DNA from 3 places in the Alkalihalobacterium sp. APHAB7 genome. Region 1 is predicted to be linked to each of the others. Evidence: riboswitches for the same ligand, from Rfam matches in the RefSeq annotation. Region 1 holds a riboswitch; each other region holds the start of a gene.
The links. A riboswitch is a leader RNA that binds a small molecule or an ion and turns the genes downstream of it on or off. The one in region 1 is predicted to bind cyclic di-GMP.
Positions count from the first base shown of each region.

Region 1 (2,253 bases):
CTAATATACCAATTCCATATATCATAACCAAATAAATATGCAACGATGGTCCCCACAAAAATAAAAGGCCCAAACGCTATAGGTTGTTTTCGTTTAATAACACCAGTGACCATTAATAAAACACCGATAAAGGTACCAACAAATGATGCTAACACGAGACTCATAACCGTCATCCACGGCCCTAATGCAACACCGATCGCCGCATAAAGCTTTACATCACCACCACCCATACCACCTCGACTGACGATAGCAATCAGTAGTAACAATGCAAAACCAACAACCCCACCAAGTAAATAGTACCAAAACGGTTCCGTCCCAATAAAAAGCCGACTTATAATCAATAATCCAAGCATTGGTAACGTAACCACATCTAAAATAAGTTGTTTGCGAATATCGGTTATGACGGATATAACAAGCAAAACAGTTAAAAGAAGTGCTGGAATAAGTTCTAGTTGTAGACCGACAAATTTATAAACAATAAAAATTGATGTTGCTGTTAATAACTCTCCAAAAGGGTATAATGGAGAAATTTTAGTTTTACAGTAACGGCATTTTCCTTTTAAAAATACGTAGCTGAATACAGGGACCAGATCTAATACTGAAAGTTTGTGCTTGCAATATGGACAATTAGAAGGAGGGAAGACGATTGATTCTTTTTTTAATAGACGAATGGCTACGACGTTGAAGAAACTACCTAGTATTAAACTAATTAAAATTACATAAAGTTCAACCAACAACATCATTTTCCTTCCTTCCATTTAGTAAAATTTTTTTTAAAACAGCTGCCGCCTCATGTATTAGCGACAGCTGTTTGATGTTAAAAAATCCTAACTCATTACACTCTTAAAGTTTATATAATTCACTATTGTACTAATCATTTTTGATACATTTAGAAGTTTCAATATCAACTTCTTTTATCTTTGCATTTGCACCTTCACCTTCTAATGTGTATTTGAAATCACTATCATCACATCCAGCAAATTTTACTGGAGTTGGAAGTGGATCAAGACCTAATTTTTCTTTTAAATTTGCTGATGTTGGATAATCTCCAACCTCTACATAATATCTTTGAACTCCATCTTGCAATAATTTAAGATTTTGCGTATTTGTAGCTTGAGCTGCAGCATCCCTATTGCCTGTTAACTGTGGAATCGCTATCGCCGCAATAATCCCCAAAATAACAATTACAACTAGTAACTCGATTAGTGTTAAACCTTTTTGGTTTTTAAGACGTTTTTGAATTAGTGCCTTCATTTAATAAATCTCTCCCTTTTTTCTCATAATTAATTTATTTTTTGAGCTTGTCTGCTCTCAAAACCGTGACTACGTTCTTGTTGCTAGAGTTGACCTAATAATGATGTTTTTGACGCTGTTTGCTAACTTTTTTACCTTAATTTGTCATAAAGTGACAGTTTAAGAGTAAAAAAATAACCTTTACTAGACCACCTCCGAAGATTGTCATATGTAAAAGCCGGTTGCACCACTAGCTCCGTACGACTTAGGTGCCCACATACAAGTCGTATTTCATCGCGCCTTTATTTTCAATATATTGAACAATTCTAGTAATAAATACCCTAATTCCTTCTGTTTCAAACCTATTATAACAAGTTCTACTCCTCTGGTCATTAGAGTTGTTAAATTCCCTTTAATTTACTAGTCTGTTTGCTTCACCCTTATAGCTCTGATTATAGCAAGATTCTCCTAAATTAAAATACTTTTTGATAAAATTTTATTTGGAATTTATATCGAACTCGTGACTTTAGTCACAAAAATGACAATAGTAATATTTATTAGAAAATAAATGTCGTTATCTCGTCAATGTATCTTCCAACGTTGCTGCTGCTTCTTGTACTCCATGTCCATCCCCATACACCGCTACACGGTTCCTGCCTTTCTGCTTCGCTCCCGTATACATTGCCCGGTCGGCTTGGCGGACCAGTGAAACGGGATTGGACTCTTCATCATCGCTCGTTGCCACACCGATACTTGCCGTGACCTGGATCGGTGTCACTTCTCCTTCATTGAGATCGTTATGAATGAGGAACTGGTGTTGTGCAATTCGCGTACGTAAATCCTCCGCTTTCATGTATGCGACAGTTGAATTTGTGTTTGTTAAAAGAATGACAAACTCTTCTCCGCCATAGCGAGCGACAATCCCATTTTCCCCTATCGTCTCTTCCATCAGTCTTGCGATTTGACAGAGCACTTCATTGCCGGCTTGGTGGCCATACGTATCATTAACAGACTTAAAAT
Region 1 covers NZ_JBLWFS010000012.1:56,057-58,309, reverse strand. The annotation lists gene ACNSTQ_RS13235 (prepilin peptidase) at 1-743, opposite strand, end outside; gene ACNSTQ_RS13230 (type II secretion system protein) at 871-1,254, opposite strand; cyclic di-GMP riboswitch class II at 1,464-1,544, opposite strand; gene ACNSTQ_RS13225 (sensor domain-containing diguanylate cyclase) at 1,808-2,253, opposite strand, start outside.

Region 2 (2,253 bases), on a different contig from region 1:
CTCGGTTTACAGCCTCTCCAAGTTTAGCGCGGTCGGAATATGGAACATAGACTCTTAGCTTTTCTTCAATCGCTCTCGGTGCAACTCCTGACTGGATGGACAACACCCCTTCGATCATCATGCTTTTAATCATTATTTCTTGTTTTGATTTTCTTTTTAACTTATTGGCAAATGGATGCCACAGTACATATCCTGTGAAAATACCAAACAAAGTTGCAACGAATGCTGCAGCAATCGCATAACCTAAGGCGTCCATATCATTTAAATTACCTAGTGCGGCAATAAGCCCGAGAACCGCCCCTAAAACTCCTAACGTCGGAGCGTATGTACCTGCTTGTGTGAAAATAGCTGCACCAGCTAAATGTCTCTCTTCCATCGCTGTTAGTTCTTCTTCCATCGTATCCCGAATATAATCAGCTTCCATTCCGTCGACAGCCATTTTCATTCCTTGCTTTAAAAAAGGATCTTCAATCGTTTCCACTTGGCTCTCTAGGGCTAATAGGCCTTCTTTTCTAGCTAATGAACTGAGGTCTACAAACGTTTTAATAAGATCATTCACGTTTGGATTTTTTTGATCTTGAAATAATACTTTAAATAATTTAGGGATCCGTTTCACTTCGTTCCCAGGAAACCCAATTAAAATCGTAGCAGCTGTGCCGAAAAAGATAATAAATAATGCTGCAGGGTTAAGTAAAACAAGTAAACTCGTTCCTTTAAAAATTAAACCTAATAGAATAGCGGCAACGCCTAAAATAATTCCTATAATTGATGTCTTGTCCATGATCTCACCCATTCTAAATTATAGTTTTCAAAAAGAAAAATAACGATAAACCTCCTTTTATCCCCTTCTGTCTTACATGGGCTAAAGGTCGAATAATAAAAGCCTACCAATTAGATTGATAGGCTCTTATAAAAAGTACAAAACCATTTAAACTTGGTTTAAAACTTTTATCCCAACCCTATCGGTAGTCCGGCGACCATGACATAAGTGCTTTAGGCCCGTGACTTTGCGTCCTTATTTTTCAACAAGTTTGCCATTTTCGAAGGTTATTCTGTTGTTTTAGATAATATCGGTTAATAAATAGGAAATCTTAAGTAGTAAAATGAAACTAATTCAAGCGACTGAAAAATTAAAGTATAAAAGGACAAGGCTCCTCACTTCCTTGTCCTTCACTATTCGTTTAACTTTCAAACCATTAAACTATAAATGATGCTTCACAGGAACTTCTTGCCCGCTGTCATTCACCATTTTAAGGTGGTACGTCAGAAACTCATCCCAAAGGCGAAGGAATAAATCAACGAGCTTCGGATCAAATTGCTTACCGCGTCCCTCTTCTATGATGCTCTTCACCTTTTCAGGTGGAAAAGCGTCTTTGTACACACGTTTTGATAGGAGCGCATCAAATACATCAACAATTGCTACAACTCGACCTTCAAACGGGATCTCCATTTCTTTCATTCCATTAGGATAACCGTGTCCATTCCACCACTCATGGTGGGTATGAGCGATCGATGCCGCTAGTTTGATAATAGGAATATCGAGATTAGATAAGATTTGATGACCGATGTCAGCGTGAGTTTTCATAAATTCCCACTCTTTAGAGTCCAGCTTTCCTTCTTTATTTAAGATAGAATCAGGAATACCTACTTTACCAATATCGTGAAACTTTGCAGCAATCGCAATTTGCTCGACGAATGCTTCATCCTTTCCGGCTAACCGTGCTAACATGCCGGACAAGATTCCAATTCGATTAATATGATTTCCTGTATCATCATCTCGAAATTCAGCTAATTGCAATAATTTATCCAGTGTATCGAACATCATTTTCGCTTCTTTTGTTGTATCTTGCATTAATAAGATCGATCGAGATAAATGAAAAACTTCCGTTACAGGTAATTGCCTTATTTTAAAATAATTAGCTTCTTCCTTGTCTTCTATGGATACTAAGATCGGTTCGGTTGTGTTTTTTAAGACGGGGCATTGTGGACAGGGAATGACTCTTCCATGAATTCCTTCATAGCACCTTCTGCCCACTAGCTTATCCGGACCGATATATCGTTTAGTTTTTACAAGTTCGACGAGCTTTTCGTCCACCCAAGTGATTCTCCCAAAATCCGTATTACTAATTTCATAGGCCCCAATATCAAGAAAATTAAAGTCCTTTAAACTTAAATACAGTAATTGTAAAATGCTTCTTGATCGACGGGCAGCTTTACATCTTTATTATCTTTTAGCCTGTCATGAAGAACTAA
Region 2 covers NZ_JBLWFS010000013.1:65,330-67,582, forward strand. The annotation lists gene motA (flagellar motor stator protein MotA) at 1-781, opposite strand, end outside; cyclic di-GMP riboswitch class I at 962-1,046, opposite strand; gene ACNSTQ_RS13870 (HD-GYP domain-containing protein) at 1,202-2,095, opposite strand; gene ACNSTQ_RS13875 (protoglobin domain-containing protein) at 2,170-2,253, opposite strand, start outside.
Region 2: it holds a riboswitch for cyclic di-GMP, as region 1 does, so the genes downstream of both, motA (flagellar motor stator protein MotA) here and ACNSTQ_RS13230 (type II secretion system protein) in region 1, are expected to answer to the same signal.

Region 3 (2,253 bases), on a different contig from region 1:
GACGAAGATTGCTGTTTTGATCTATATTCCATCTTCTTTCTCCTTTATTTACTTTATAATTGCAACATCATTTGAAAAATATCCTATTTTGAGTATATCAATAAAATTTAAGTTTGCCAGACTTCAATTGTGTCAACTTATTATAGAGTAAGGAAATCTTACTGTAATGAGTAGTCTTTACTATTCTCTTCTACAAATACCCTATATTAAAAAAGATAAAGCTATTACAAAAATGGATAAATGGTATAAAAGATCTAATATATTTGTTCTCCTATAGGATTTTAGCATATTAAGAGCAACATAACCTGAACGAATGACGATAATAACCAGAGCAATCGTAATTAAAATGGACGGAATCATCTCGTAACACCTCCAAGTTGTTAAGTCATTCATGTATATGTTAAAAGCTATCGTCATACGACTCTTTTTTTATTGATAATTCGTACAAACAATTCCCATTTTATGCACCTTAACTTCAAGAACAGATCAATAAAAGCAACTCCAGTCTATAAAGAAAAGCCGCAACATGTAAGACAGCCTTCACATGTTACGACCTTCAAAATAAAATTTGCCATTTACTTCATAAATCTCTCTAACCTTACCTATTAAATGGGTCTCTTCATGTCGCGCACCTATAAAAAATCAAGAACGTACGTACCGTCACGTCCATTAAGATAAGGATTAATATGACCGCCAAATTTATACTTGTATCCACGGTATTGTAGAAGCGACGGGGAGATTTCATTCGATCTTTCGGTAAACTCAATTCCTTGAAACCCCTTTTTATTGGCGACCTCTTCAAGAATAACTACTAATCTGTCCAATTGATATTTAGACAAAGCTTTTTTACATTCCAATAAAACGACCAAACGTTTACTACGTCCAGGTCCAGGTCTAATCGTCAACTTACATTCGACATAATTTAAATAGAGACAAACAGAATCCTCGGTATACCCAGCATAAGCTAAAATCTTGTTCAATTCGCTGAAATCTTCCAATTTAATTCGGACAAACAAAATACTACTTCCTCCTTATTTACTAAACCGCACGGAGGTCCATTTTCGGCAACTGGCTAGCATAGTTAATTAACATTAACTGAAGCCCCTATAGTTTTGCGTCATCACTTTTCAATGATTTTGCCCTTTCGTACGATTGTTTTATATCATTACTATCTTAACAACAATTCTAGAATACTGAAACCCAAAAGATCTAATATTCATTTCTACATGTTTCTTTTGGAACTTTATCGAGAAAACGTGTCAGTTCCCCGATATAAAAAAGGTCGAGTGAGTGCATCGCCCTTGTACACGCGGTATAAAACAAATTCCGTTCACTTTCCTCGTGGTATTTTGAGTTTGAAGCATCGTAAATAATAACGGCATCAAACTCAACTCCCTTCGATAAATAAGATGGGATGACAAGCACCCCAGCTTCATAACCTGTCGATTGTTTTGTTATCATTCGAAGAGGCAGTGATTCTTTTAGATGTTCGTATACATTCTCTGTTTCCTCAGCCGTTTTACAAATAATTGCAATTGTTTCATGTCCATTGGCTTGAAGTGTTTTAATTCTCTTGCCTATTTTTGAATGAAGGTCATTTTCATCTTCTGCTGATTGAATCGTCGGTTTTTCACCTTGTCGATTAAAAGGATCAATATTTGCACCGATAATATCTTTCGTAAACTCGACGATTTGGTAAGTCGAACGGTAACTACGTGTTAGCTGATATTGCTCCATTTCGTCTTCTTGAAATAAATAACGTAACGCTTCAAAACTGTTGACGGAAGAATGCGCATAAATGGACTGGTTCAAGTCGCCAAGCACAGTCATCTTTGCACGTGGAAATAAGCTTTTTATGAATGCAAATTGAAACGGCGAATAATCTTGTGCTTCGTCAATAAACACATGACGAATCGACGTATTCACCTGAAGACCTTGGAGCCGACCTTTTAAATAAAGAAGAGGTGTCGCATCCTCATAGCGAAGATGATTTTGTTCAATATTTTCGGTTGTTGAAAGACAAATATCAGCCCACTCTTTCGGTAATTGATCCAAATACCGGTTAACATACTCTGTTTTCTTAAATAATTGGATATACGTTGCTTTCACATCAACAAACTTTAGATTTTCAATATATCTTCTAATTTTCTTTAAGCGTTTCTTCACGATGATCCCAGCAAGTATTTCTTGTTCTCGGTCAAAATCATAAAATTCATCGTTGTTTTGATTGTTTTTTTGTAGCTTTTGATAGGC
Region 3 covers NZ_JBLWFS010000006.1:181,322-183,574, forward strand. The annotation lists gene ACNSTQ_RS08810 (hypothetical protein) at 1-32, opposite strand, end outside; gene ACNSTQ_RS08815 (hypothetical protein) at 202-360, opposite strand; gene ACNSTQ_RS08820 (hypothetical protein) at 633-1,016, opposite strand; cyclic di-GMP riboswitch class I at 1,061-1,151, opposite strand; gene helD (RNA polymerase recycling motor HelD) at 1,210-2,253, opposite strand, start outside.
Region 3: it holds a riboswitch for cyclic di-GMP, as region 1 does, so the genes downstream of both, ACNSTQ_RS08820 (hypothetical protein) here and ACNSTQ_RS13230 (type II secretion system protein) in region 1, are expected to answer to the same signal.